DNA from 2 places in the Pseudomonas sp. LS.1a genome. Region 2 is predicted to be linked to the other one. Evidence: predicted binding sites of a transcription regulator. Region 2 holds the regulator's gene; the other holds the start of a gene.

Region 1 (14,772 bases), 2.6 Mb from region 2:
GGGAAGCACATGTCGGTGCGGTTCAGCGCCAGGGCCTGGCCGCTGCCGATGGCTTCTTCACCCAGGCTCTGCATGTAGAAGGACATCTTCTTCTGGCGCTGGGCGACCACCATGCGGCTGTCGAAAATCCGCGTCTTGAGCATGGCGCGCATGCCTTGGCGGAGAACTTGCGGGTCGATGTCTTCGGCCCATGGGCCTTGCGCGTTGCCTTGCTCGTCGAGCACGCGGACCAGGCTGTAGGCCAGGTCGGCGGTGTCGGCAGCATCGACGTCGACAGGGGGCTTGCGGGTTTGACCTGCATCGTTCAGGCGCAGGTAGGAGAAATCGGTCTGGCAGCCTGGCCGGCCGGTAGGCTCGGGCACATGCAAACGCAGGGGGGCGTACTCGTTCATGCTTTTTACGCTCGCTCGGGTATTTGTTTTTGTGAGCTCTGAAGCGGCCGCCGCTGAGTACCGGCTTGTGACTGGTAGGTCAGCGTCCCCTACATCTTAGTGGCCCGGCAGGAGAATTTTTCTCTCAAGTTGATTGCCTTTGCCGAGCGGGGCAGATAAACATTCCGTATAAACACAAAAAACCGGTGATTTTGTCTCATGCGCAAACTCGATCGTACCGATATCGGCATTCTCAACAGCCTGCAGGAAAATGCCCGCATCACCAACGCCGAGCTGGCCCGCTCGGTGAACCTGTCACCCACGCCCTGTTTCAACCGGGTGCGGGCCATGGAAGAACTGGGGGTGATCCGCCAGCAGGTGACTTTGCTGTCGCCCGAGGCGTTGGGGCTGGATGTGAACGTGTTCATCCATGTAAGCCTGGAAAAACAGGTGGAGCAGTCGTTGCACCGCTTCGAGGAAGAAATTGCCGAACGGCCCGAGGTGATGGAGTGCTATTTGATGACCGGCGACCCGGATTACCTGCTGCGGGTGTTGTTGCCGAGCATCCAGGCGCTGGAGCGTTTTCTCGATTACCTGACGCGGTTGCCGGGGGTGGCCAACATACGTTCGAGTTTTGCCCTCAAGCAGGTTCGCTACAAGACCGCCTTGCCACTGCCGGCCAATGGCATGACCTTGCGGGAATAGCTGTCTCCTGTGCCGGCCTCTTCGCGGGCTCGCCCGCTCCCACAGCGGTACCACTGCCCTCAAGGCCAGCGCGGTCCCTGTAGGAGCGGGCATGCCCGCGAAGAGAGCCACGCGGTATCGAGAGTGCTGCTTGATATTTTAAACACCCCCAGCCTATGTTGTTGTCAGCCGACCACAACAAGGACAAGCGTCATGAACACCGGGCACCTGCAGGGCATCGATGAAATCGAATGCGTCACTCCCGACCTCAACGGCGTCCCGCGCGGCAAGGTGATGACCGCCGAAGGCTTCCGCGAAGGCCGCCGCCTGCAGATGGCCCGGGGTGTGCTGCTGCAATGCATCATGGGCGGCTACCCGCCGGCTAAGTTCTACGGCAGCGACGACGGCGACCTGGCGCTGGTGCCTGACTCCGGCCAGGTCCACCGCCTGCCCTGGAGCGACGACGGCCGTGCCCTGGCGATCTGCGATGCCAACGAACTGGATGGCCGGCCTTCGGCATTGTCCACCCGGGGGCATCTCAAAGCCGTGATCGCCCGCTATGCGGCGCTGGGCCTGGCGCCAGTGGTGGCGACCGAGTTGGAGTTCTTTGTCTTTGCTCCGAATACCGACCCGCAACAGCCGTTCCAGCCGCCCGTGGGCATCGACGGCCGCCGCGAGCTGGGCCATTCGGCGTTCAGTGTCAGCTCCAACAACGGCCTGCGCCCGTTCTTCAAGGAGGTGTACCGGTGCATGGCCGCGCTCGGCTTGCCGCGCGACACCTTCATGCACGAAATGGGCACCAGCCAGTTCGAGATCAATCTGCTGCACGGCGACCCGTTGCTGCTGGCCGACCAGACCTTGCTGTTCAAGCACCTGCTCAAGGAAGTGGCGCTCAAGCACGGCCTGACCGTGGTGTGCATGGCCAAACCGCTGGCACGCACGCCCGGCAGCTCCATGCACATTCACCAGAGCCTGGTGGAGGTGGGCAGCGGGCGTAATGTGTTCAGCGATGAGCAAGGTTTGCCGACCGAGACCTTCCACCATTTCATTGGCGGCCTGCAGGCGTGCATGGCCGACTTCACTGCGCTGTTCGCGCCCAATGTCAACTCCTACCAGCGGCTGTGCCACCCCTATGCCTCGCCGAACAATGCCTGCTGGTCCGAGGACAACCGTGCCGCAGGCCTGCGCATCCCGGCCAGCGCACCGGTGGCGCGGCGGGTCGAGAACCGCCTGCCCGGCGCCGACGCCAACCCGTACCTGGCCATCGCGGCCAGCCTGGCCGCCGGGCTGCACGGCATCGAGCAGCGCCTGCAGCCGTCGCCGGCCATCCAGGGTGAGTTCGAAGTGCCGGAGCACCTGAGCCTGCCGTGCACCCTGCATGCCGCACTGGAGCGGTTAAAGCGTAGCGCGCTGGCGCGGGAGCTGTTCGGCAGCGAGTTCATCGACGGCTATGTCGCCAGCAAGACCCTGGAGCTGAGTGATTTCTTCGACGAGATCACGCCGTGGGAGCGTCGGGTACTGGCGGCACAGGCCTGATCGCGACACGACCGACACCGGATACGCCCCCGCTGCACCAAATCGCTAGCGGGGGCCTGCGCCGGGCGTTTTTTCCCCTTATGCTTCTAGCACCCCGCCACCTGAACAGGGAGCTTTACGGGACCTATGCGAAATATATGGAAGCCGTTTCAGTCGTTGTATTTCGCCGCGCTGATGATGTTGATCGGCTCGGGCCTGCTCAGTACCTACCTGGCCCTGCGCCTGGCTGCCGACCATGTCGACAGCCTGTGGGTAGGTGCGTTGATGGCAGCCAACTACTTTGGCCTGGCGGTCGGCGGCAAGGTAGGCCACCGGTTGATTGGCCGGGTCGGGCACATACGCGCCTATGCCACCTGCGCCGGTATCGTCGGTGCGGCGGTGCTCGGCCATGGCCTGACCAGCTGGTTGCCGGCCTGGGTCGGGCTGCGGATGATCGTCGGCCTGGGGATGATGTGCCAGTACATGGTCATCGAGAGCTGGCTAAACGAGCAGGCCGATGTGAAGCACCGCGGCGCGGTGTTCAGCGGCTACATGATCGCCTCGTACCTGGGCTTGGTGCTCGGCCAGCTGATTCTGGTGGTGCACCCTCAGCTTGGCCTGGAGCTGCTGATGCTGGTGGCCATGTGTTTCACCCTGTGCCTGGTACCGGTCGCCATGACCCGGCGCATTCACCCGGCGCCGTTGCGCCCGGCACCAATGGAGCCGAAGTTCTTCATCAAGCGCGTGCCGCAGTCGCTCAGCACGGTGCTGGGCTCGGGGCTGATCGTCGGCTCGTTCTATGGCCTGGCGCCGTTGTACGCCGCCGGCCAGGGCATGACTACCGAGCAGGTCGGCCTGTTCATGGGTAGCTGCATTTTTGCCGGCCTGCTGGTGCAGTGGCCGCTGGGCTGGTTGTCCGACCGCTACGACCGGGCAGTGCTGATCCGCAGCGTGGCGGTAGGCCTGGCGCTGGCCTCGGCGCCGCTGGCGATACTGCCCAGCGTGCCGCTGGAGTTGCTGTTCGGCATAGGCTTTGTGATTTCGTTGCTGCAGTTCTGCCTGTACCCGCTGGCGGTGGCGTTTTCCAACGACCATGTGGAAAGCGAGCGACGGGTGTCGCTGACCGCGATGCTGCTGGTGACCTACGGCGTCGGCGCGTGCATCGGGCCGCTGGCTGCAGGCGTGCTGATGAAGGTGCTGGGTCCGCAGATGCTGTATGCCTTCTTCGTGTTCTTTGCCCTGGTGCTGGTGTGGCGCATTCGGCCGAAGGCGGTCACCGGGCTGCACCAGGTGCAGGATGCGCCGTTGGGCCACGTGGCCATGCCGGCGGCCGGTTCGCCGTTGTCGGCGGCGCTGGACCCACGGGTGGATGAGCAGACGGTGCAGGACATGATGCAGGCTCCGGTGGCGGCCGAAGATACCGAGGCGGAAGAGAAGGGGGCTGATAAGGCGCCTGAGCCGGAGGGTGAGGTAAGCAAATCGGTGTAAGCCTGTACCGGCCTCTTCGCGGGTAAACCCGCTCCCACAGGGGGTAACACCAACTCTGGGGGGCAGCGCATTACCTGTGGGAGCGGGTTCACCCGCGAAAGGGCCAGCACAGGAAAAGCACAAATGAAAACGCCACCTTGGCAGGTGGCGTTTTTGCATTCGGCCGACGATCATCGCTCGTTTTTGTCGAACCGCAGCTGTCAGGTGGCGCGGATGTCGCGCAGTTTGAAGCGTATCTTCTTCTGAGCTTCCTTGTTCACGCTCACATAGTTGGCAAATGTAGAACTGACGGTCGCTCTTTTGCCGATTTCACCAGACGGAGAGACGGAGTCGTGCCTGTATGATTCTATCGACATCGCCTGGCCATACCTGTCCAGCAAATGAAACTCCACATTCCCCAAGGTTTTCAAATCGCCGTCCCATTCGCTCAGAGTCCGTATTCGCCAGCGTGGATCCGGGCCACGGGAGTTGGCCGCTGTCACATAATCCACAAGCCTGCCGACGACACCCAGCCCGTAAAGGCCCACCCACCCGGTAGTACTTGTCTGGACCAATGCGCCGGTATAGGCCCAACCCTCTGCAGCGCTGATGTGGTAGGACTTATCCCCGTCATGTTCACCTTGCAAGGTGAACGTAAACCTCATGGGCGAGAATTGGTCATGATTACTCGGGCATAGCCAGCCGTCCAGGCGTGGATTCAGGGTGGAGTCAACGACCCCGATAGTGCCTCGATCGGAACCCAGTTCGGCGGTGAAACTGTTAGCGTTCATGAAGCCTCCTGCTCAAAGGGCACCCGGTAGTGAGTGCGAGCAGGTACGATCGGCGCAGGGCTGTGCTCAAGGCAGCGGGAAGGTTTGCAGCGTGAGGGTAATGCGGTCAAAGGGAATGGGCGTTGCAATGACGCCCATCCACGGCAGGATCAGTAGTCGTCTTTGTCGAACCGCCGCGCTTCACGCTGCAGCTGGTACACAAAGCTCTCGACCTTGCGTTGCGCCTGCCCGGTGAGGTTATGGAAGCGCACGCCGGCAAAGGTGGTATTGATCCGCTCTTCATAGTGCAGGTGGCGCAGCTCGACCATGGTGTCGACCAGGCCCAGCGGGTTGCCCGCCTTGAAACGCTCGTACACCTGGCCCAGTTGCAGGCGATCCTCGACATTGCCTTCGAAGCGCAGTTTGCAGCCGGTGGCGGAGATGTCCAGCAGCTTGCCACGCAGGGCGCCGTTACCCTTGAGGTGGGCGCCATCGAGGATGATATCGACCAGCTGTGACAGCTTCAGCGCGGCGCGGAAGGCGTTGCGGCGCTGGTGGTAGGTCATCTCCTGGGGCATGGCGCCGCGGTAGCAGCGGTGGCCGTCGACTTCACTGATCTTCAACTCCTGGTTGCAGTCCCAGGCGATGCGTACGCCATCGTGGAAGCCTTCGACGCGGAAGTGTTCGCCGTTCTCGATGAATTTCTCACCGTCGCGCGGGATCATCTCGTCCAGCGCCAGGGTGTTGCTTTCACGGTCCACGTGCACCACGTAGCTCTGGAAACGCTGGCTGCGGTCATGGAAGGTGATGATCAGGGGGTCGTGGCTTTCCTGCAGCTGCCGCAAGTTGGCCGCAATCTCCAAAGGGGTGTTCAGCACCTTTGGCGGCTGCGGGGCATCGGATTCATTGAACACGGCTTATCGTTCTCCAGGCAAAAGCGACACACGCAATTAACGGCATTTTGCCAGTATGTTCCGTGCCTTGATAGAAAAAATCACACTTGGCTGAGGGCCCGTGGCTTGGCCAGCGGCGAGGTGCTGCCGCGGCTGTCGTAGAGCGACGGAGAATCGCCGCCCATGAGGATGCGGATCTGGTTGTTGGTGACGTGTTGCTGCACCTGGATGATCCGGCCATTGGTCTGATTGACCTGCTGGCAGCTGTCCATCAGTTGCGACAGCATGTCGAGCCGTTGCAGCATCGCTTCGCCATGGGGCGATTGCGCGGCCACCGCCTGCACACCGGCCCGATCGGCACTCAGGCCCAGGCTGCCGAGCAACTGGCTGCGGCGCTGGCCGTGCTGCTCGAGCAAGATGATCAACGACTGCTTGCGCGCCAGGATCTGCTCCAGCAGCGGCATGTCGCGGCCATGCAGGGCTATCGCTTCTTTTTGCAGAAGGTCCAGCAGTTCCTGCATCGGGGCAATGTCATCTTCGATCAGTTGCAGCAAGGTGGTGTCGTGCATGGCTAACTCTTGGCTTTTCTGGCGTCCGTGAAGTCAGCGCGCCGAACGGTCAGCGCTGGGCTTCGAAATCGAGCAGTTTGCTGGCGACCCGGCCGGCATCGACCTGGTAGCTGCCGTCGGCGATTGCCTGTTTCAACTGGGCCACACGGGCACTGTTGACCACCGGCTCGTCGCGCAGCTTGTCGCTGATCTTCTGCAACTGCTGGGCCTCTTGGCTGAGGTGTACCGCTTCTCCGCTGGCGCTGGTGGCGGTTGCCGCTTCCTGGCTGGCTGCCGGTTTTTCGGCGCTGCCGGGCGCGGTGTTGCCGCGCACGCCGCCCGTGACGGACGGAGAGTTATTCAAACGACTGAAGTCGATGACCATGATCAGAAACCTCTGGGTATTTGGACGCTTGCCTTGTTTTCGGCCAACCCGAAAGAAACTTTAGGCACAAATGCATAGCCGCCTGTCAGCAAGCTCGCGAACCCGTTTTCTGACACAGTTTAGGAAAAGCGGTTCCTTACCGCCAGCGCAAATCCGTGGGCTGGCTACATACTGACCTCGACCTGGCCGGGGCCGGTCACCCTGGCCTTGACCACCCGTTTGGAATTGAGGTTGCGCACCCGGATCTGCTCGCTCAGGCCACCCTTGCTCAGGGCTTCGCCTGGCATGCGCACGCTCAGGCTGCCACTGCGGGCGATGATCACCACGTGGTCGCCCTTGCGTACCACCTCGGCCTGTTCCAGGTGTTGCGGGGTGAGGACCTGGTCGATCACCGTGGGGCGCAGCATCTTCATGCCCACCGCCTGATCCAGTTCGGTGAGGAAACCTTGGCCCAGGGTGCCGACATCGCGCTCGCGCAGGGCCACGTCGCCTTCGCCCACCACGTTGTCGCGCTTGAGCGGGCGGGTCACCACCACCACGTCGCGGAACAGCCGCACGGTGGCCGGCACGAACACGGTCCACGGTGCCGAGCCTTCGCAGCGCACCTTTACCGTGACGCGGCCCAGCGGCTGGGCCGGGCTTTCCAGCGAGGCGTCCAGTTGCTGGCTGCACAGCGGCATGCGCAGGCGCGGGTCCAGCGGGTTGACCTGGATTTCGTAGCGGCCGGCGGTCTGGGTGGTGGCCAGGTAATCTTCAACGCTGAATTCAAGAAACCCTTGGGTGACACCGATAAGCTGTTCAGGCAAGGTAAACGCGTCCGCTACTGTGCGAACGCCGGGCAGCAACAGGCACAGCATCGCCAGCGAGCCAGTCAGCAGGCGTGTCAATCGTCGGGAAAATGTCGTTTTCGTGTACATGGCGCTCAAAAAAGCAAAGCCCGTGCCGACTCTCTACCTGAGTTGCAACGAAAGGCTGAAACATAAAGGAGTCTGGCATGGCAGGAGTGATGGATTCGGTCAACCAGCGCACGCAGCTGGTGGGGCAGAATCGCCTGGAATTGCTGCTGTTCCGCCTCAATGGTGAACAGCTATACGGCATCAACGTATTCAAGGTCAGGGAAGTGCTGCAATGCCCTGCGCTGACCCTGCTGCCCAAGGCGCACCCGGTGGTGCGTGGTGTCGCCAATATTCGCGGGGCGACCATCCCGATCCTCGACTTGTCGATGGCCACCGGGTTGCGGTCGCTGCAGGAAGACACGCGCAACAGCTTCGTGATCATCACCGAGTACAACACCAAGACCCAGGGCTTCCTGGTGCACTCGGTGGAGCGCATCGTCAACATGAACTGGGAAGAGATCCATCCGCCACCCAAGGGCACCGGCCGCGACCACTACCTCACCGCGGTCACCCGGGTGGATAACCGCATGGTCGAAATCATCGACGTGGAGAAGGTGCTGGCCGAAGTGGCGCCGTCGTCCGAGTCGGTGTCGGACGGGGTGATCGATGCCGAGGTGCAGGACAAGGCCGTGCTGCTGCGGGTGCTTACCGTCGACGATTCGTCGGTGGCGCGCAAGCAGGTCAGTCGCTGCCTGCAGACCGTGGGGGTCGAGGTGGTGGCGCTCAACGACGGCCGCCAGGCCCTGAACTACCTGCGCCAGCTGGTGGATGAGGGCAAGAAGCCGGAAGAAGAGTTCCTGATGATGATCTCGGACATTGAAATGCCGGAAATGGATGGCTATACGCTAACGGCAGAGATCCGCAGCGATCCGCGCATGCAAAAATTGCACATCTGCCTGCATACTTCGCTTTCCGGGGTGTTCAACCAGGCAATGGTCAAGAAGGTCGGTGCCGATGACTTCCTGGCCAAGTTCAAACCGGACGACCTGGCCCAGCGGGTGGTCGACCGGATCAAGGCAACGCATTGACGCGGCCGGGGGCAGGCCCCCGGCACCAGTGATTGAAAAGAGGCGGCAGTAGTGTCTACGGGTAATTTGGATTTCGAACAGTTCCGGGTATTCCTGGAGAAAGCCTGTGGCATCCTGCTGGGCGAGAATAAGCAGTACCTGGTTTCCAGCCGTCTCAACAAGCTGATGGAGCAACAGGGCATCAAGAGCCTGGGCGAGCTGGTGCAGCGCATCCAGGTCCAGCCGCGTGGCGGCTTGCGCGAGCAGGTGGTCGATGCCATGACCACCAACGAGACCCTGTGGTTTCGTGATACCTACCCGTTCGAGGTGCTGAAGAACAAGGTCATCCCCGAGTTCATCCGCAACAACCCCGGCCAGCGCCTGCGCATGTGGTCGGCGGCCTGTTCGTCGGGGCAGGAGCCGTATTCCATCTCGATGGCCATCGACGAGTTCGAGCGCAGCAACCTCGGCCAGTTGAAGATGGGGGCGCAGATCGTTGCCACCGACCTGTCCGGCACCATGCTGACCAACTGCAAGACCGGCGAATACGACAGCCTGGCGATTGCCCGCGGTTTGTCCCAGGAGCGCCTGCAGCGTTACTTCGACACCAAGGGGCCGGGGCGCTGGGCGGTCAAGCCGGCGATTCGCAGTCGCGTCGAGTTCCGCGCCTTCAACCTGCTCGACAGCTACGCCAGTCTGGGCAAGTTCGATGTGGTGTTCTGCCGCAACGTGCTGATCTACTTCTCGGCGCAGGTGAAGAAGGACATCCTGTTGCGCATTCACAGTACCTTGAAGCCAGGTGGGTATCTGTTCCTCGGGGCTTCCGAGGCGCTGAACGGGCTGCCGGACCATTACCAGATGGTGCAGTGCAGCCCGGGGATCATCTACCAGGCCAAGTAACCAAGAGGGCCGGCAGCGAAAGTTGCCGGCCTTTTTGTTTGCCTGAGCCGGCCTCTTCGCGGGCATGCCCGCTCCCACAGGAACCATGCAAACCTCAGGGTCGCACTCTACCTGTGGGAGCGGGCGCGCCCGCGAAGAGGCCGGCTCAGGCAAAATGCTGACGTCAATTTTTTGTTTTGCCGCTTTTGCCGCCCGGCAATTGCCGCTTTCGCCACCCAAGGCGGAAGGCCTTTGCCGCTTTTCTGGCATCACTCTGACAGCACTGCGCCCTGCAGGCCCGTATTTCCGGGCTTTCCGTTGGTTGGCACAGCCCTTGCTATACCTTGCCCAACGATATTCCGGTCAACCTCCGAAGGTTTCCCCGACATGAGCATCAGCTTCGACAAGGCGCTTGGTATCCACGAAAAGGCCCTGGGCTTCCGCGCCCAGCGCGCCGAAGTGCTGGCCAACAACATCGCCAACGCCGACACGCCCAACTACAAGGCGCGTGACATGGACTTCGCCTCGGTGCTCGCCGCCGAAAGCGACAAGCAGCAGAGCGGTGGCCGCTTCAGCCTCGAACGTACCAACAGCCGTCATATCGAGGCCGAGGGCCTGGCCATGGCCGACGATACCCTCAAGTACCGCACGCCAACGCAGCCGTCGATCGACCAGAACACCGTGGACGCGCAGATCGAGCAATCGAACTACACCGAAAACGCCGTCGGCTTCCAGGCCAGCTTCACCTTGCTCAACAGTAAATTCAAAGGGCTGGTTTCGGCCCTGCGGGGAGAATGACCATGTCCCTTTCCAGTGTCTTCAACATTGCCGGTAGCGGCATGAGTGCGCAGAACACGCGCCTGAACACCGTTGCTTCGAACATCGCCAACGCCGAGACCGTGTCCTCGAGCATCGACCAGACCTACCGCGCGCGCCACCCGGTGTTCGCCACCACCTTCCAGGACGCGCAGGCCGGCAGCAGCCAGTCGCTGTTCGAGGACCAGGGCGAGGCAGGGCAGGGCGTGCAGGTAAAAGGCATCGTCGAGGACCAGAGCACCCTGGAGGCCCGTTACGAGCCCAACCACCCGGCGGCGAACAAGGACGGCTACGTCTACTACCCGAACGTCAACGTGGTCGAGGAAATGGCTGACATGATCTCTGCCAGCCGCGCGTTCCAGACCAATGCCGAGCTGATGAACACGGCCAAGAGCATGATGCAGAAAGTTCTGACCCTGGGGCAGTGATAGGAAGCCGACATGACCACCACCAATTCCACAACCGAGGTCGGCAGCGCGTACCTGACCTCGCTGCAGAAGCAGACGTCGAAAACCGACAGCAGCACCGGCGCTGCCGGCAGCGCCCTGGGCAAGGATGCATTCCTGCAGCTGCTGGTTACCCAGATGAAGAACCAGAACCCGCTCGATCCGCAGGAAAACGGCGAGTTCGTGGCACAGCTGGCGCAGTTCAGCAGCCTCGAAAGCATGCAGTCGCTGAATGATTCGGTGACCTATATCGCGGCGGGGCTGCAGTCATCCCAGGCCCTGCAGGCGTCGTCGCTGGTCGGGCGCAATGTCATTGTCGAGACCAACAAGGCTGTGGTCGACACCAGCAAGGACATGAAAGGCACTGTCAACCTGACGTCGTCCAGCACTGCCACCTCGGTTGGTATCTACGACAAGGACGACAAACTGGTGCGCACCATCGACCTGGGTACGCAGAAAGCCGGCAAGATCGACTTTACCTGGGATGGCCTGAATGACGACGGCGAAGCCGTGGCGGCAGGTACCTATACCTTCAAGGCCACCGCTTCGATCGACGGCAAGGCCACCACCATGACCACCAACCTGCCGGCCTCGGTCACCAGTGTGACCATGGGTACCAGCGGTTCGGAGATGACGCTCAACCTGGCTGGGCTGGGCAGTGTTGCGCTTTCCAAAATCCAAAGCATCGGCATCTAGGGCCTGAGCAAAACGACAGGAGTTACACATGTCTTTCAATATCGGCCTTAGCGGCCTCTATGCAGCAAACAAGGCCCTGAACGTAACTGGCAACAACATTGCCAACGTTGCCACCACCGGCTTCAAGTCGTCGCGTGCCGAGTTCGCCGACCAGTACTCCAACTCCGTGCGCGGCACCAGTGCCGGCAAGAACGTGGTGGGTACTGGCGTGAAGACTGCTGCCGTGTCGCAGATGTTCACCCCGGGCAACATCAATGGCACCGGCCAGGCGCTGGACATGGCCATCGATGGCAACGGCTTCTTCGTGATGAACGACAACGGCTCGAAGATCTACACCCGTGCCGGTGCGTTCTACAGCGACAAGGACGGTTACGTGGTCAGCTCGTCGGGCGCCAACCTGCAAGGTTATGCCGTGGATGCCAACGGCAAGATCATCCAGGGCGTGCTGACCAACCTGCAGATCGATACCTCGAACCTGACGCCGAACCCGACCGGAAAAATCTCCGAGAATGTCAACCTGAACTCCAGTGCTACCGCACCGGCCATTACGCCGTTCGATCCTGCCAATACCGGCAGCTACAACTACACGTTCAACACCGATGTGTACGACAGCCAGGGTAACGCGCACCAGTTGAACCAGTACTTCGTCAAGGATGCCGCCAGCAATTCCTGGACCATGTACACCACCATCGACGGTCGCAACCCCGCCGACCCGACCTCGACCACGCCACTGGCCAACAAGCTGCCGTTCAAGTCCGACGGCACCCTTGATACTGCTGCCATGACTGCAGGCCCGGTAGCCGGTGGCATGACCATCGCCGCCGACAAGACCTTCACCCTCGACAACTGGATTCCGGCACAGAAGAACGCTGCCGGCGTATGGAGCCCGAACGGCGCCACTGCCAACCTGGCCGGGGTGAACCTGGACATGCTCGGCACCACTCAGTACAACGCAGCAAGCGCCACCACCGCCAAGAGCCAGGATGGCTTCGCTACCGGCGAGTTGTCGGGTCTGACCATCGATCAAAGCGGCAACATGTTCGCCAACTTCACCAACGGCCAGGACAAGGTCATCGGCCAGGTGGCCATCGCCAACTTCGCCAACCTGCAGGGCCTGACCCCGGTTGGCGGTACCAGCTGGAAAGAGTCCTACGCCTCGGGCGTACCGGTGATCGGCGCCCCGGACACCGGCACCCTGGGCCAGATCACTGGCGGTGCGCTGGAAGATTCCAACGTCGACCTGACCGGCGAGCTGGTCAACCTGATCAAGGCGCAGAGCAACTACCAGGCCAACGCCAAGACCATCTCCACCGAAAGCACCATCATGCAGACCATCATCCAGATGACCTGATGGTTATTGGGGCCGCAAAGCGGCCCCAAATTCTCGAGGTCTCAACGCATGAAACGGCTAATGCTCACAGCCCTGCTGGCCATGGCCCTGCCACTCGCGGCCGCTCCCGCCCCGTTCTACCAATGGCAAAGCCTGGCTACCGGTCGCTACATGTGCTCGGCCAGCAGCCCGGGCGAAGGCTGGGTGCGCCATTCCGGCCCCTACAACAACGCCGCTTGCCGCACCTTCTGAGCAAACCCTTGCCGCAGACGGCAAACATCCGCCGACAAACTGACGTTTATTGCCTCTCACCACGCTGAAACCCCTGTAAACAAGGGCTTTCAGACTTGGTTCGATTATTGCTTTGAACCTGCGCAGTGACAGCGCGGCAGCTACGCGCAGAGGAGATACTGTGGACAAGTTGCTTTATGTGGCCATGACCGGTGCCAGCCAGAACGCGCTGGCGCAGAAGGCCCACGCCAACAACCTGGCGAACATTTCCACCAACGGTTTCCAGCGTGACCTGGAGCAGGCGCGCTCGATGCCGGTGTTCGGCGACAGCTTTCCGTCGCGCGCCTTTGCCATGACCGAGCGCCCGGCCACCGACTTCAGCGAAGGCCCGCTGGTCGAGACCGGTCGCGACCTGGACGTCGCGGTGACCGGCAAGGGCTTCATTGCCGTGCAGGCGCCCGATGGCAGCGAAGCCTACGTGCGTACCGGCAGCCTGAACATCGACGCCCTTGGCGTGCTGCGTGCCGGCAACGGCATGCCGGTGATCGGCAACGGTGGCCCGATCGCCATTCCACCGGAGCAGAAGGTGGAAGTGGGGGCCGACGGCACCATCAGCATTCGCTCCATGGGTGAAGACCCGCGGGTAATGGCCGAGGTCGACCGCATCAAGCTGGTCAATCCGGACACCAAAGGCCTGACCAAGGGCCTGGATGGCCTGATCCATACCCGCGACGGCCAGCCGGCCGCCGCCGACGTCAATGTGCGGGTGGTGTCGGGCTTCCTGGAAGGCAGCAACGTCAATGCCGTCGAGGAAATGACCTCGGTGCTGGCGCTGTCCCGCCAGTTCGAACTGCACGTCAAGATGATGAACACGGCCAAGGAAGGCGACGAAGCCATGGCTCGGGTTTTGCAAATCGGCTAATCACTTTTGAACGGGTGCCGTAAAACAGGCGCACGAGGAGAATCAACATGCTTCCGGCTCTTTGGGTCGCTAAAACCGGCCTGTCCGCCCAGGACACCAACCTGACGGTCATTTCCAACAACCTGGCCAACGTCTCGACCACCGGTTTCAAACGTGACCGTGCCGAGTTCCAGGACCTGCTGTATCAGATCCGTCGTCAGCCCGGCGCCCAGTCGACCCAGGACAGCGAGCTGCCCTCGGGCCTGCAGGTCGGTACCGGTGTGCGCATCGTTGGCACCCAGAAAAGCTTTGTCGCCGGTAGCCTGCAGACCACCGAAAACCCGCTGGACATGGCGGTCAACGGTCGTGGCTTCTTCCAGATCCTGCAGCCGGATGGCACGGTTTCGTATACCCGTGACGGTACCTTCCACCTGAACTCCGACGGCCAGATCGTCACCGCCAACGGTTACGCCCTGGAGCCTGCCATCGTCGTGCCGAACGATGCGCAGACCTTCACCGTTGGCCAGGACGGCACCGTGTCGATCACCACCGCCGGCAACCCGGCAGCGCAGGTGATCGGCAACATCCAGACCGCCGACTTCATCAACCCGGCCGGCCTGCAGGCGATCGGCGACAACCTGTTCCTTGAGACCGCCGCCAGTGGCGCGCCGCAAGTCGGCACCCCGGGCCTGAACGGTTTCGGCACCACCCTGCAGCAGACCCTGGAAAACTCCAACGTCAGCACCGTGGAAGAGCTGGTGAACATGATCACTACCCAGCGTGCCTACGAGATGAACTCCAAGGTCATTTCCACCGCTGACCAGATGCTGTCGTTCGTCACTCAACAGCTCTAAACCAGTCACTCTGTTGCACCCGTGAGGTAAGCGTCATGAATCGTCTGTTGTCCGTTTTCGCCCTGGGGGGGGCGGTGTTGCTG
Region 2 (14,772 bases):
GCTGATGTCCGGGAACAGCAGCGGTGCGTCGTGCTGGAACAGGCCGTGGAAGATGTGCGCCAGTACCTCGTCCGAGCCGTTACCGACAAACACTTGTGCCGGAGTCACGCCGTAGTACTCGGCCACCGCCTGCTTCAGCCGGTCACCGTTCGGGTCCGGGTACAGGCGCAGGTTGTCGTTCAGCTCGCCGCGCATGGCCTCCAGCGCCTTGGGTGACGGGCCGTAGGGGTTTTCGTTGGTGTTCAGCTTGACCAGACGGGCCAGCTTGGGCTGCTCGCCCGGCACGTAAGGCACCAGGTCCTTGACGAAGGGGCTCCAGAATCGACTCATGCTCAGTTCCCCTTCTCTTGGGTCAGGATGCGGTATTCAGCGCTGCGGGCGTGGGCGGTCAGCGACTCGCCACGGGCCAGGACCGAGGCGGTATGGCCCAGTTCGGACGCGCCCTGCTCGGAGCAGTAAATGATCGACGAACGCTTCTGGAAGTCATACACCCCCAGCGGCGACGAGAAACGCGCGGTGCCGGAAGTCGGCAGCACGTGGTTGGGGCCGGCGCAGTAGTCGCCCAGCGCTTCGCTGGTGTGGCGGCCCATGAAGATCGCGCCAGCGTGGCGGATGTGTGGCAGCCAGGCCTGCGGGTCGGCCACCGACAGCTCCAGGTGCTCCGGTGCGATGCGGTTGGCCACTTCCATGGCCTGCTGCATGTCGCGCACCTGGATCAGCGCGCCACGGCCATTGATCGACTTCTCGATGATCTCGGCACGCTCCATGGTCGGCAGCAGCTTGTCGATGCTGGCGGCAACGCGGTCGAGGAAGGCGGCATCGGGGCTGACCAGGATGGCCTGGGCATCTTCGTCGTGCTCAGCCTGGGAGAACAGGTCCATGGCGATCCAGTCCGGGTCGGTCTGGCCGTCGCACACCACAAGGATTTCCGACGGGCCGGCGATCATGTCGATACCCACCTGGCCGAACACGTGGCGCTTGGCGGTGGCGACGTAGATGTTGCCCGGGCCGACGATCTTGTCCACCTGCGGCACGCTTTCGGTACCGTAGGCCAGCGCGGCCACAGCCTGGGCGCCACCGACGGTGAACACCCGGTCGACACCGGCGATGCAGGCAGCCGCCAGCACCAGCTCGTTGACCTCGCCACGCGGGGTCGGCACCACCATCACCACCTCGGCCACTCCGGCAACCTTGGCCGGGATGGCGTTCATCAGCACCGACGACGGGTACGACGCCTTGCCGCCCGGCACATACAGGCCGGCGCGGTCCAGCGGGGTGACCTTCTGGCCGAGCACGGTGCCGTCGGCTTCGGTGTACTGCCAGGAGTCCTGCTTCTGCCGCTCGTGGTACATGCGCACACGGTTGGCGGCCTTTTCCAGGGCTTCACGCTGGGCCGGGGTAATGCGGGTCAGGGCCAGTTCCAGGCGCGCGCGATCGAGGATCAGGTCGTCAATCGACTTGGCGTCGACACCATCGAAACGCTGGGTGAACTCCACCAATGCCGCATCGCCACGCTCACGCACGGCCTTGATGATGTCGAGCACGCGCTGGTTGACCGCGTCATCGGACACACTTTCCCAGCTCAGCAGATGATCCAGATGTCGGGCGAAATCCGGATCAGCAGCGTTGAGACGGGCAATTGCAGTGGACACGGTCATGGCGAGGGCCTCGATTATTGGCGAATGCTCAGGCGCCCTAGGCTACCAGTCCATCCGCGCGGGCACCCGAGAAAAATGGCTATGACGCGGATAGACGGGCGCGACAGCAAAGGCCGCGCACAGTCGGTAGAGAGTCAGCCGCGGTGTCGCGATTCGACCGCACCGCGCAGCGTGTCGATCAGGCTCTGGATACGGGCGTGCTGCATTTTCATGGAGGCCTTGTTGACCACCAGGCGCGAGCTGATCGTGGCGATCAGTTCCTGGGGCTCCAGGCCGTTGGCACGCAGGGTATTGCCGGTGTCGACCACGTCGATGATCTTGTCGGCGAGGTTGATCAGCGGTGCCAGTTCCATCGAGCCGTACAGCTTGATGATGTCGACCTGGCGGCCCTGTTCGGCGTAGTAGCGCTTGGCTACGTTGACGAACTTGGTTGCCACGCGCAGACGGCCCTTGGGCTCGGGTGCGCCGACCACGCCAGCGGTCATCAGCTTGCAACGGGCAATCTGCAGGTCCAGGGGCTCGTACAGGCCCTGGCCGCCGTACTCCATCAGCACATCCTTGCCGGCCACACCCAGGTCGGCGGCACCATGCTCGACATAGGTCGGCACGTCGGTGGCACGCACGATCAGCAGGCGCACATCGTCCTGCGTGGTGGGGATGATCAGTTTGCGGCTCTTGTCCGGGTTCTCGGTCGGCACGATACCGGCCTCGGCCAGCAACGGCAGGGTATCGTCGAGAATACGGCCTTTGGAAAGCGCGATGGTCAACATTGGAACGTCGGTCCTTAAGCGGCTACTGCCGGCCGGGCGTCGAGCCCGACCGCATTCAATTCGTTATGCGGGAGCGGGCAAGCCCACTCCCGCAGCAGACGACTAGCCCGGTACGCGACGAATCTTCGCGCCCAGCATCTGCAGTTTTTCTTCGATGCACTCGTAACCACGGTCGATGTGGTAGATGCGATCGATCAGGGTATCGCCTTCGGCTACCAGCGCCGACAGCACCAGGCTGGCGGAAGCACGCAGGTCGGTGGCCATTACCGGGGCCCCCTTCAGCGCCTTGACGCCAGTGACGATGGCAGTGTTGCCTTCGACCTGGATCTGCGCGCCCATGCGGTGCATTTCGTAGACGTGCATGAAGCGGTTTTCGAAGATCGTCTCGATCACCGCGCCAGTACCTTCGGCAATGGCGTTGAGCGAGATGAACTGCGCCTGCATGTCGGTCGGGAACGCCGGGTACGGGGCAGTACGCAGGTTGACGGCTTTCGGCCGCTTGCCGTGCATGTCCAGCTCGATCCAGTCCTCGCCGGTGTTGATGTCGGCGCCGGCTTCCTTGAGTTTTTCCAGTACGGCTTCAAGGATGGTCGGGTCGGTGTCCTTGACCTTGACGCGGCCACCGGTCACGGCAGCGGCAACCAGGTAGGTACCGGTCTCGATACGGTCCGGCATCACGCGGTAGCTGGCCGAGTGCAGGCGCTCGACGCCATCGATGGTGATAGTGTCGGTACCAGCGCCCTGGACCTTGCCGCCCATGGCGTTGATGAAGTTGGCCAGGTCGACCACTTCCGGCTCGCGCGCGGCGTTCTGCAGCACGCTGCGGCCGTTGGCCAGGGCAGCGGCCATCATGATGTTCTCGGTACCGGTCACGCTGACGGTGTCGAAGAAGAAGTGCGCACCGCGCAGGCCACCCTCAGGTGCCTTGGCCTTGATGTAGCCGCCTTCGACTTCGATCTTCGCGCCCATGGCCTCGAGGCCACGGATGTGCAGGTCGACCGGGCGCGAGCCAATGGCGCAACCGCCAGGCAACGCCACTTCGGCCTCACCGAAACGGGCGACCATCGGCCCCAGCACCAGGATCGAGGCGCGCATGGTCTTGACCAGCTCGTAAGGCGCGACCAGGGTCTTGATGGTGCGTGGGTCGATCTCCACCGCCAGCTTTTCGTCGATCACCGGCTCGATGCCCATGCGGCCGAACAGCTCGATCATGGTGGTGATGTCGTGCAGGTGCGGCAGGTTGCCCACGGTGACCGGGCCGTCAGCCAGCAGGGTCGCCGCCAGAATCGGCAGGGCTGCGTTCTTCGCGCCCGAAATACGGATCTCGCCATCAAGGCAAGCGCCGCCAGTAATAATCAGTTTGTCCATTGGAATCTCGCCGCCACGTTGGCTCAGGTGCGCTCAGCCCAGGCTGCGCTGCTGAAAAATTTCATGGTTACCGCATGGATGCTGCCATTGGCGATCCACGGATTCAGGTGAGCATAGATCGCCTGCTGGCGTTTGACCGGGCTCAGGCCAGCCAACTCGTCGCTGATCACGTTCAACTGGAAGTTGCAGCCTTCGCCTTCAACTTCGACCCGGGAACCCGGCAATTTCTCTTCAAGGAAGCTTTTAACTTCTACGGCCTGCATGCTCAACCTCAATCGGCGCCCGATGCGCACGGGTCGGCCATCATACAAAAAAGCCCCTCGCCTGCGAAGCCCAACGAGGGCTTCGCTGACCGAGGGGCCATCACAGGTGGCGAGCCATCAGGTTGCCAGCACTTCATCGAGGTCATAGACCTCGGCAATTTCCCGCATGTCGTCGGGCATGCTGCGTACCTGGCAGCCCTTGCCGGCGGCCTGGGCATCGCGCATGAAGGCCAGCAGCAACGACAGGCCGACACTGGTGGAGCGCTGCACCGCCGAGCAATCGAGTACCAGCTGCACCTCGCGGCAGGCCGCGATCAGTGCCTTGCCCTGCTTGCGCAGGGCCGGCCCGCTGCGGTAGTCCAGCACACCGGCCAGGCGCAACACGCCCGGCTCGGCCATGCTTACACCGGCCTCACTCATTTGACGGTCTTCTCTGGCGAGTTGTCGGCGGCCTGCTTGGCCTTGGCCACTTCGCCGGCCCAGCCGTCGATGGTCTTGTCCAGATCGTTGCCATTGCGCTGCATGGCGTCGGCGAACTGGTCGCGGAACAGCTTGCCGATGTTGATGCCGTTGACGATCACGTTACGCACCTTCCACTCGCCGCCGATGTTTTCCATGGTGTACTGCACCGGATACACGGCACCGTTGTTGCCAGTGACCTTCATGCCGACGCTGGCGCGTTTGCCGTCATCAGCCTTGGCCGGGTCGACTGCGATGCCCTGGTTGTTGTACTCGAGCAGGGCATTGCCATAGAACTGCATCAGGCTGCGCTTGAAGTTTTCCTGGAAGCGCTGCATCTGCTCAGGGGTGGCCTTGCGCGAGTACTTGACGGTCATGATGCTTTTGGAAATACCGTCGGCATCCACCACGGGGCCGAGGATGCGGTTCAGCGCATCGTAGAAGGCATTGGGGTTGGACTTGTACTGTTCCTTGTTGGCCTTCAGGTCACCCAGCAGTTCCGTGGTTGTGCCCTGGATCACATCGTGTGGGGTCTGCGCAGCCATGGTCAGCAGGGGGAAGGCCGCCAGCAGGACCAGCAGGCCACGTCGCAGGATGGAAATCATGGAAACTCCTTAATTAGCCGGTTGCGCTTCTTTAGGTTCCTTGCCAACGGAGTTGAGCAGGAACTTGCCAATCAGATCTTCCAGCACCAGCGCCGACTGGGTGTCGTGGATGGTCCCGCCATCCTTGAGCACCTGGTCTTCACCGCCCACGCTGATGCCGATGTACTTCTCGCCAAGCAACCCGGCGGTCAGGATCGAGGCAGTGGAGTCGGTCGGCAGGTTGTCCACCGACTTGTCCAGCTGCAGCGTCACCCGACCGGTGTAGGAATCACGGTCCAGATCGATGGCGGTAACCTTGCCGATGGTCACACCGGCCATGGTCACTTTAGCTCTGACCGTCAAACCGGCGATATTGTCGAAGTAGGCATAAACTTTATAGGTATCGCTGCTCGGGCTGGCCGACAGCCCGCTGACACGCAGTGCCAGCAGCAGCAGCGCCAGGATCCCGGCCAGGAGGAACAGGCCGACACCGATTTCCAGGGTGCGGTTTTGCATCAGAAATCTCCAAACATCAAGGCGGTCAGAATAAAGTCCAGACCCAGCACTGCCAACGAGGCATAGACCACGGTCTTGGTGGTGGCACGGCTGATCCCTTCTGAGGTGGGCTCACAGTCGTACCCCTGGAATACGGCGATCCAGGTCGTGACAAAGGCGAATACCAGGCTCTTGATCAGCCCGTTGAGCACGTCGTCGGTAAACGAAACACTGTTCTGCATGTTGGCCCAGAACGAGCCCTCGTAGACGCCCAGCCAGTCCACCGCCACCCACGAGCCACCCCAGATGCCGACCACGCTGAAAATCAGCGCCAGCAACGGCAGCGAGATGAAGCCGGCCCACAGGCGTGGCGCGACGATGTACTTGAGCGGGTCGACGCCGATCATTTCCAGGCTCGACAACTGCTCGGTCGACTTCATGTTGCCGATTTCGGCGGTCAGCGCCGAACCGGCACGGCCGGCAAACAGCAGCGCCGTCACCACCGGGCCGAGCTCTCGCAACAGGGTCAGGGCGACCATCTGCCCCACCGCCTGCTCCGAGCCGTACTTGGTCAGGATGCTGAAGCCCTGCAGCGCCAGCACCATGCCGATGAACACGCCGGACACGACGATGATCGCCAGCGACAGCACGCCCACCGAGTACAGCTGCCTGATCAGCAGCTGGAAGCCGCCGCCGATACCGCCACGGCCAATCAGCGCATGGAACAGGAACAGGCAGGAACGCCCCAGCACCGCCAGCACGTCGATTGCCGAGCGGCCCAGCAGGCGGACACGTTCGAGTAAGGATTTTCTGCGCATCAACGCGCCCCCAGCAAGTCGGCGCGGTAGTCAGGCGCAGGGAAGTGGAAAGGTACCGGGCCGTCCGGGTCGCCCTTCATGAACTGGCGAATGCGCGGGTTGTCCGAGCCCATCAGCTCGTCAGGCGTCCCCTGGCCCAGCACCTGGCCGTCACCTACCACATAGATGTAGTCGGCGATGCTGGCGGTTTCCGCCAGGTCGTGGGAAACGACGATGCTGGTGATACCCAGGGCATCATTGAGCAGGCGGATCAGGCGCACCAATACACCCATGGCGATCGGGTCCTGGCCGACGAACGGTTCGTCGTACATGAGGATCTGCGGGTCCAGGGCAATCGCCCGGGCCAGTGCCACCCGGCGTTTCATGCCACCGGACAGTTCGTCGGGCATCAGGTCGATGGCACCGCGCAGCCCCACGGCCTGCAGTTTCATCAGCACGATATCGCGGATCATTTCGTCCGACAGCTGGGTGTGCACGCGCAGCGGGAACGCAACGTTCTCGAACACATCGAGATCGGTGAACAGCGCGCCGCTCTGGAACAGCACCCCCATTTGCTTGCGGGCGTCGAACAGGTCGCTGCGCGACAACGTCGGCAGGTTCTGCCCGGCAACCCAGACCTCACCGCTGGAAGGGCGCAACTGCGCGCCCATCAGGCGGAGCAACGTGGTCTTGCCGCAACCCGATGGCCCCATGATACCGGTGACCTTGCCGCGCGGGATGCGAATGTCGACGTTGCTGAAAATGCTGCGCGAACCGCGTTTGAAGGTAACCCCCTTCAACTCGACCGCGTAGGCGCTATCCACACTCATCTAGACTCCTTGCTGGTGCAGCCTCGTCCTTATGGACGTCGGCCTCCATCTGGAAGGCACAAGCGCCCCTGGCAGGCCGAATAGCGGCGAACTATAGCACCGCTGGCAGCGCCGCCCCAAGGTCGGCTAACGAGTCGTTCAGCCCTGCGACAGGCTGACGAGACATTCGCCACGGCAATCGAAAGCGTGAGGGTTTCTTTCATTGCAGCTATAATCGCCGCCTTTTCATCAGGCATTGCTTTTTCGACATGAGCCAATCCAGCGAGCTGATCCAATCCGCCCAACGCACCCTGCGCCTGGAACTCGAGGCCGTAGAGGCCCTGCTGGCGCGCATCGACGACAATTTCGTCAAGGCCTGCGAACTGATCCTGGCCAGCAAGGGCCGGGTCGTCGTGGTCGGCATGGGCAAGTCCGGACACATCGGCAACAAGATCGCCGCCACCCTGGCCAGCACCGGCACACCGGCGTTTTTCGTGCACCCGGCCGAAGCCAGCCATGGCGACATGGGCATGATCACCCGCGATGATGTCATCCTTGCCCTGTCGAACTCCGGCAGCACCGCCGAAATCGTCACCCTGCTGCCGCTGATCAAGCGCCTGGGCATCAAGCTGATCAGCCTGACCGGCAACCCGGACTCACCCCTGGCCCAGGCTGCCGAGGTCAACCTCGACGCCCGCGTCGAGCAGGAGGCCTGCCCGCTGAACCTGGCCCCCACCTCCTCCACCACCGCATCGCTGGTGCTGGGCGATGCGCTCGCCATTGCCCTGCTCGAAGCCCGCGGCTTCACCGCCGAGGACTTTGCCTTCTCGCACCCGGGTGGTGCGCTGGGCCGCCGCCTGCTGCTCAAGGTGGAGAACGTGATGCACGCCGGCGACGAACTGCCCAAGGTGCCCCGTGGCACCCTGCTCAAGGACGCACTCCTTGAAATGTCCCGCAAAGGCCTGGGCATGACCGTGATCGTCGAAGCCGACGGCAAGCTGGCCGGGATCTTCACCGACGGCGACCTGCGCCGCAGCCTGGACCGCAACATCGACGTCCATACCACCCTGATCGACCAGGTCATGACCGTGCACGGCAAGACGGCCCGCGCCGAAATGCTCGCGGCCGAGGCCCTGAAGATCATGGAGGACCACAAGATCGGCGCCCTGGTGGTGGTGGACCGCGAGGACCGCCCGACCGGTGCCCTGAACATGCACGACCTGCTGCGCGCCGGCGTAATGTAAAGGAGCGATGGAATGAACCAGGACCTCATGCAACGCGGCAAGCACGTCAAGCTGGCAGTGTTCGACGTGGACGGCGTGCTCACCGACGGGCGCCTGTACTTCCTCGAGGACGGCAGCGAGTTCAAGACCTTCAACACCCTCGACGGCCAGGGCATCAAGATGCTCATGGCCTCGGGCGTGACCACGGCGATCATCAGCGGGCGCAAGACCCCGGTGGTCGAGCGCCGGGCGAAGAACCTCGGCATCCCGCACCTGTACCAGGGCCGCGAGGACAAACTGGTGGTGCTGGACGGCCTGCTCGCCGAACTGGGCCTGAGCTATGCTGAAGTGGCCTACCTGGGCGACGACCTGCCCGACCTGCCGGTGATTCGCCGGGTCGCCCTGGGCATGGCGGTGGCCAACGCCGCGCCGTTCGTTCGCCAGCACGCCCATGGCGTGACCCAGGCACGTGGCGGCGAAGGCGCGGCCCGTGAATTCTGCGAACTGATCATGCAGGCCCAGGGCACCCTGGACGCTGCCAACGCCAACTACCTGTAAGGCTGCCCATGTTCAGCAAGAAAGCCCGCAACATTGCGCTGCTCGCGGTGATCGCCGCCCTGCTGGTGGCGATCGGCTACTGGAATGTCAGCCCGGAAAGCTTCCTCGACAAACCGGTGGCCCAGGTCGACGCAAGCGCCATCGACTACTACGCGGTCAACGCCCACAGCGTGCAGTTCCTGCCCGACGGCAAGCTGCAGTACGAAATGACCGCCGACAAGGTCGAACACCTCAAGGCCAGCGAAATCACCCTGCTGACCACGCCGGACCTGCACCTGTACCGCGGTACCGAATACCCGTGGCACGTGCAGAGCACCCGCGCCGAGGTCAACCCGGACGGCAGCGAGGTCGAACTGATCGACAAGGTCCGGGTTGCCCGCACCGACGAAAAGCAGCGTGAAACCATCATTACCAGCTCACGCATGACCGTGTTCCCGCAGAAGCAATATGCGCAGACCGAGCAAGCCGTTAGAATCGACGGCGCCGGTGGCACAACTACGGGCAAAGGAATGAAAGCGTATTTGAAAGAAGGCAAGATGGACTTGCTCTCTAACGTAAGAGGACAGTATGAGGCTCGTTAAAACCCTCCCCCTTTTGCTCAGCCTGAGCGCAGCACTGGGAAGCGCGAGCGCCCTCGCCCTGCCGAATGACCGTGACCAGCCTATCCGCATCCAGGCCGACAACGCCCACCTGGACGACAAGCAGGGCGTGGCCACCTACACCGGCGACGTGATCATCACCCAGGGTTCGATGATGATCAAAGGCAACACCGTGACCATCACCCGCTCCGCCTCCGGCGATATCGACGTGGTGACCTCGGTGGGCAACCTGGCCTACTTCGAGCAGCAGCAGAGCGCGGCCAAGCCGGACAAGATGAAAGGCTGGGGCGTGACCATCCAGTACCAGTCGCAGAAGGACCTGGTGATCCTCACCGACCGCGCCAAGGTCGAGAACGAAGGCAACACCACCGAAGGCGAGAAGATCGTCTACAACACCCAGACCCAGGTGGCGACCGCCGGTCGTGGTGGCAACGTGACCTCGCCGCGTCAGCGTATCGACATGGTGATCCAGCCCAAGAAGAAGGCCGAGTAAATGGCAACCCTCAAAGCCCAGCACCTGGCCAAGAGCTACAAGGGGCGGCAAGTCGTACGTGATGTCAGCCTGTCGATCGACAGCGGCCAGATCGTCGGCCTGCTCGGCCCCAACGGCGCCGGCAAGACCACTTGCTTCTACATGATCGTCGGCCTGGTCCAGGCCGAGCAGGGGCGCGTGCTGATCGACAACCTCGATGTCAGCCACCAGCCCATGCACGGGCGCGCCCGCGCCGGCATCGGCTACCTGCCGCAGGAAGCCTCGATCTTCCGCAAGCTGTCGGTGGCCGACAACATCATGGCCATCCTCGAGACCCGCAAGGACCTCGACCGCGACGGCCGGCGCAAAGAGCTGGAAAGCCTGCTGCAGGAGTTCCACATCAGCCACATCCGCGACAACCTCGGCATGAGCCTGTCCGGCGGTGAGCGCCGCCGCGTGGAAATTGCCCGCGCGCTGGCGACCGCGCCCAAGTTCATCCTGCTGGACGAACCCTTCGCCGGTGTCGACCCGATCTCGGTCGGCGACATCAAGCAGATCATCCACCACCTCAAGGCCAAGGGCATCGGTGTACTGATCACCGACCACAACGTGCGTGAGACCCTGGATATCTGCGAAACCGCCTATATCGTCAATGATGGCCGGTTGATCGCCGAAGGCGACGCCGAAACCATCCTGGCCAACGACCTGGTCAAAGAGGTTTACCTGGGCCACGAGTTCCGGCTCTGAGCCCGGCACGCGCCTGGAGTACTGGCAAATCGCCCTGAAACAGCGGGTAAAGTTGTTACAGTGCTCTAGGCAAACGCTACAATTTAAGGCATAAAACTTGCTTGATCTGGCGCCCCGGCGCCCTCGTGTAGTGGATGGCGCATGCGCGCCGGCGAACAAGGTATTAAGCCCCAGCCATGAAACCATCGCTCGTCCTAAAAATGGGCCAGCAACTGACGATGACACCGCAGTTGCAACAGGCCATCCGCCTGCTCCAGCTCTCCACCCTGGACCTCCAACAGGAAATCCAGGAAGCGCTGGAGTCGAACCCGATGCTCGAACGTCAGGAAGACGGCGACGACTTCGACAACAGCGACCCGATGGCGGACAACGCCGAGAACAAGCCGGCCGCCGAAGTCCAGGACAACAGCTTCCAGGAAAGCACCACCAGTGCCGACACCCTGGAAGACGGTGAGTGGAGCGAGCGCATCCCCAACGAACTGCCAGTCGACACGGCCTGGGAAGACATCTACCAGACCAGTGCCAGCAGCCTGCCAAGCAACGATGACGACGAGTGGGACTTCACCACCCGCACATCGGCCGGCGAAAGCCTGCAAAGCCACCTGCTGTGGCAGCTGAACCTGGCACCGATGTCCGACACCGACCGCCTGATCGCCGTCACCCTGATCGACAGCATCAACGGCCAGGGCTACCTGGAAGACACTCTCGAGGAAATCTGCGCCGGTTTCGACCCGGAGCTGGATATCGAACTGGACGAGGTCGAAGCGGTGCTGCACCGCATCCAGCAGTTCGAGCCCGCCGGCATTGCCGCCCGCAGCCTGGGCGAATGCCTGTTGCTGCAACTGCGCCAGCTGCCCGCCAACACCCCGTGGATGACCGAAGCCAAGCGCCTGGTCACAGATTTCATCGACCTGCTCGGCAGCCGTGACTACAGCCAGCTGATGCGTCGCATGAAAATCAAGGAAGACGAGCTGCGCCAGGTCATCGAGCTGGTACAAAGCCTCAACCCGCGCCCTGGCTCGCAGATCGAGTCCAGCGAGCCTGAGTACGTGGTGCCCGACGTCATCGTGCGCAAGGATAGCGACCGCTGGCTGGTGGAACTGAACCAGGAGGCCATCCCGCGCCTGCGCGTCAACCCGCAGTACGCCGGGTTCGTGCGCCGGGCCGACACCAGCGCCGACAACACCTTCATGCGCAACCAGCTGCAGGAAGCGCGCTGGTTCATCAAGAGCCTGCAAAGCCGCAACGAAACCCTGATGAAGGTGGCCACGCAGATCGTCGAGCACCAGCGCGGCTTCCTTGACCACGGTGACGAAGCGATGAAGCCGTTGGTGCTGCATGACATCGCCGAAGCGGTGGGCATGCACGAGTCGACCATTTCGCGGGTTACCACGCAGAAATACATGCATACACCGCGTGGCATCTACGAACTGAAATACTTTTTCTCCAGCCACGTCAGCACCTCCGAAGGCGGAGAATGCTCGTCCACGGCGATCCGCGCGATCATCAAGAAACTGGTTGCGGCGGAAAATCAGAAAAAGCCATTGAGTGACAGCAAGATCGCTGGTTTACTGGAGGCACAAGGCATCCAGGTAGCCCGTCGCACCGTCGCCAAGTACCGCGAGTCCCTCGGCATCGCACCGTCGAGCGAGCGCAAGCGACTGATGTAGCCCCTGAGATGTACCACAGCGTTTGTGGGGCAGGTGCAAGACCTGCCTCTTTATGCACGGGCAACAAAGGAGAAGCTGTATGCAAGTCAATATCAGTGGACAGCATGTAGAAGTCACCCAGCCACTGCGCGATTATGTGCTTGAAAAGCTCGCTCGCGTGGAAAGTCACTTCGACAAGATCACCAACGTGCAGGTCATCATGAAAGTCGAGAAGCTGCAGCAGAAGGTCGAGGCGACCTTGCAGATTCCCGGCGGCGAAGTGGTTGCCAACGCCGAACACGAAGACATGTATGCAGCGATCGATGCCTTGGCCGACAAGCTCGACCGCCAACTGAAAAAACACAAGGAAAAACAGCAAAGCCTGCTGCAAGGTGCAGCTGCCCGCTGATCCCCCTCATCCATGATCCGACTTGAAACCATCCTGACCCCCGGCCGTTCCCTCGTGAACGTGCCGGGCGGCAGCAAGAAGCGCGCCCTGGAAAAGGTCGCCACCGTCATCGCCGAACAAGTGCCAGAACTGGAGATGCAGGATGTCTTCGAAAAACTGGTCGCCCGGGAAAAACTCGGTTCGACCGGTTTCGGCAATGGCATCGCCATCCCGCACTGCCGGCTGGAAGGATGTTCCGCTCCGGTCAGCGCCCTGCTGCACCTGGAAGCCCCTATCGACTACGACGCCATCGATGGCGCGCCGGTGGACCTGCTGTTCGTCCTGCTGGTGCCGGAAGCCGCCACCGATGCCCATCTGGAACTGCTGCGCCAGATTGCCAGCATGCTCGATCGCAAGGAGGTCCGTGATCGCCTGCGTGCGGCCACCAGCAGCGAGGCCCTGTTCCAGGTTGTCCTGGACGTACAGAACGAGCACTGAACATGCGCCTGATCATCGTCAGCGGCCGGTCCGGCTCCGGCAAGAGCACCGCCCTCGATGTCCTGGAAGACAACGGTTTCTACTGCATTGACAACCTGCCCGCCGGGCTGCTGCCGCAGCTGGCGGAAAATGCGCTGATCAACACCGAATTGCAGCAACCCAAGGTCGCCGTGTCGATCGACGCGCGCAACCTGCCCAGCCACCTGACACGCTTCCCCGAACTGCTCGAAGAAGCCCGCGCCCGGCACATCCAGTGCGACGTGCTGTACCTGGATGCCGATGAAGACATGCTGCTCAAGCGCTTCTCGGAAACCCGCCGACGCCACCCGCTGACCAACGCCAACCGCTCGCTCGCGGAAGCGATTCGTGTGGAAAGCGAATTGCTGGGGCCGATTGCGGACCTGGCCGACCTGAAGATCGATACCACCAACCTGAACCTTTACCAGCTGCGCGATTCGATCAAGCTGCGCCTGCTCAACCAGCCCGAGCCTGGCACCGCGTTCCTGGTCGAGTCGTTCGGTTTCAAGCGCGGAATGCCGGTCGATGCCGACCTGGTGTTCGATGTGCGCTGCCTGCCCAACCCCTACTGGAAGCCCGAGTTGCGTGAGCACTCCGGCCTCGACCAACCGGTGATCGACTACCTGGCCGCACAGCCGGATGTCGAAGAGATGTTCAACGACATTTCCAGCTACCTGCTCAAATGGCTGCCCCGTTTCGCCGCCAGCAACCGTGCCTACGTTACCATTGCCATTGGCTGCACCGGCGGCCACCACCGCTCGGTGTATATCACCGAACGCCTTGGCCAGTTGCTGCAGCAATCCCTGAAAAACGTCCAGGTCCGCCACCGCGACCTCTAGCCCAAGGATCCACCCCACGATGCCCGCCCGTGAAATAACCATCATCAACAAGCTGGGTCTGCATGCCCGGGCGGCAGCCAAGTTCGTCGGCGTTGCCGGCCGCTTCCCCTGCCAGGTCAGGGTTGGCCGTGCGCCGGACAAGCTGGTGGATGGCAAGAGCATCATGGCGGTGATGATGCTGGCGGCCGGCAAAGGCACCCAGGTGCACCTGCATACCGAAGGTGAGCAGGACGACGATGCCATGGCAGCGCTGGTCGAGCTGATCAACAATTATTTCGACGAAGGCGAATGAATTTCGCTGGCCCGCACGGTCCTTGTGGGAACAGCTAGATTGTCCAGTCCTTTGGGCTGCGCAAGCGGTCCGCGTACCCTGTGGGAGCGGCTTTAGCCGCGAAGAATCCAACGCGGTGATGGCACCGGCTGCGCCGGTGTTCGCGGCTGAAGCCGCTCCCAAAGCGAAGCCGGTGCCCCCCCATCATCAAGCGCAAGCCAATACACAGCCCCAAGCCGACCAGACCAGGTCCAACCAGGCGAAACCGCGCGCCAATAGCAGAGCAGTGCCTGCCAGCAACAGCAAA

The links. The regulator sigma-54, encoded in region 2, starts transcription at its own class of promoters, with help from an activator protein. The targets are predictions, from matches to a motif close to ANTGGCATNNANNTTGCTNT.
Region 1: the regulator sigma-54 is predicted to act here: its motif matches at 9,737-9,756, upstream of flgB (flagellar basal body rod protein FlgB).

The regions. Positions count from the first base shown of each region.
Region 1 covers NZ_CP092827.1:4,143,912-4,158,683, reverse strand. Annotated here, with positions in the region: gene MKK04_RS19295 (3-methyl-2-oxobutanoate dehydrogenase (2-methylpropanoyl-transferring) subunit alpha) at 1-392, opposite strand, end outside; gene bkdR (Bkd operon transcriptional regulator BkdR) at 591-1,076, shown strand; gene MKK04_RS19285 (glutamine synthetase family protein) at 1,350-2,591, shown strand; gene MKK04_RS19280 (MFS transporter) at 2,718-4,058, shown strand; gene MKK04_RS19275 (hypothetical protein) at 4,259-4,828, opposite strand; gene MKK04_RS19270 (flagellar brake protein) at 4,978-5,721, opposite strand; gene MKK04_RS19265 (flagella synthesis protein FlgN) at 5,802-6,269, opposite strand; gene flgM (flagellar biosynthesis anti-sigma factor FlgM) at 6,319-6,633, opposite strand; gene flgA (flagellar basal body P-ring formation chaperone FlgA) at 6,798-7,550, opposite strand; gene MKK04_RS19250 (chemotaxis protein CheV) at 7,628-8,557, shown strand; gene cheR (protein-glutamate O-methyltransferase CheR) at 8,609-9,436, shown strand; gene flgB (flagellar basal body rod protein FlgB) at 9,803-10,213, shown strand; gene flgC (flagellar basal body rod protein FlgC) at 10,216-10,659, shown strand; gene flgD (flagellar hook assembly protein FlgD) at 10,672-11,373, shown strand; gene flgE (flagellar hook protein FlgE) at 11,402-12,724, shown strand; gene MKK04_RS19220 (hypothetical protein) at 12,773-12,955, shown strand; gene flgF (flagellar basal-body rod protein FlgF) at 13,116-13,856, shown strand; gene flgG (flagellar basal-body rod protein FlgG) at 13,904-14,689, shown strand; gene flgH (flagellar basal body L-ring protein FlgH) at 14,725-14,772, shown strand, end outside.
Region 2 covers NZ_CP092827.1:1,028,548-1,043,319, reverse strand. Annotated here, with positions in the region: gene hisC (histidinol-phosphate transaminase) at 1-330, opposite strand, end outside; gene hisD (histidinol dehydrogenase) at 333-1,658, opposite strand; gene hisG (ATP phosphoribosyltransferase) at 1,793-2,428, opposite strand; gene murA (UDP-N-acetylglucosamine 1-carboxyvinyltransferase) at 2,531-3,796, opposite strand; gene MKK04_RS04815 (BolA family protein) at 3,820-4,059, opposite strand; gene MKK04_RS04810 (STAS domain-containing protein) at 4,177-4,479, opposite strand; gene MKK04_RS04805 (MlaC/ttg2D family ABC transporter substrate-binding protein) at 4,476-5,123, opposite strand; gene mlaD (outer membrane lipid asymmetry maintenance protein MlaD) at 5,133-5,618, opposite strand; gene mlaE (lipid asymmetry maintenance ABC transporter permease subunit MlaE) at 5,618-6,415, opposite strand; gene MKK04_RS04790 (ATP-binding cassette domain-containing protein) at 6,415-7,224, opposite strand; gene MKK04_RS04785 (KpsF/GutQ family sugar-phosphate isomerase) at 7,473-8,447, shown strand; gene MKK04_RS04780 (KdsC family phosphatase) at 8,460-8,984, shown strand; gene lptC (LPS export ABC transporter periplasmic protein LptC) at 8,993-9,565, shown strand; gene lptA (lipopolysaccharide transport periplasmic protein LptA) at 9,552-10,076, shown strand; gene lptB (LPS export ABC transporter ATP-binding protein) at 10,077-10,802, shown strand; gene MKK04_RS04760 (RNA polymerase factor sigma-54) at 10,979-12,472, shown strand; gene hpf (ribosome hibernation-promoting factor, HPF/YfiA family) at 12,552-12,860, shown strand; gene ptsN (PTS IIA-like nitrogen regulatory protein PtsN) at 12,873-13,337, shown strand; gene rapZ (RNase adapter RapZ) at 13,340-14,194, shown strand; gene MKK04_RS04740 (HPr family phosphocarrier protein) at 14,214-14,486, shown strand.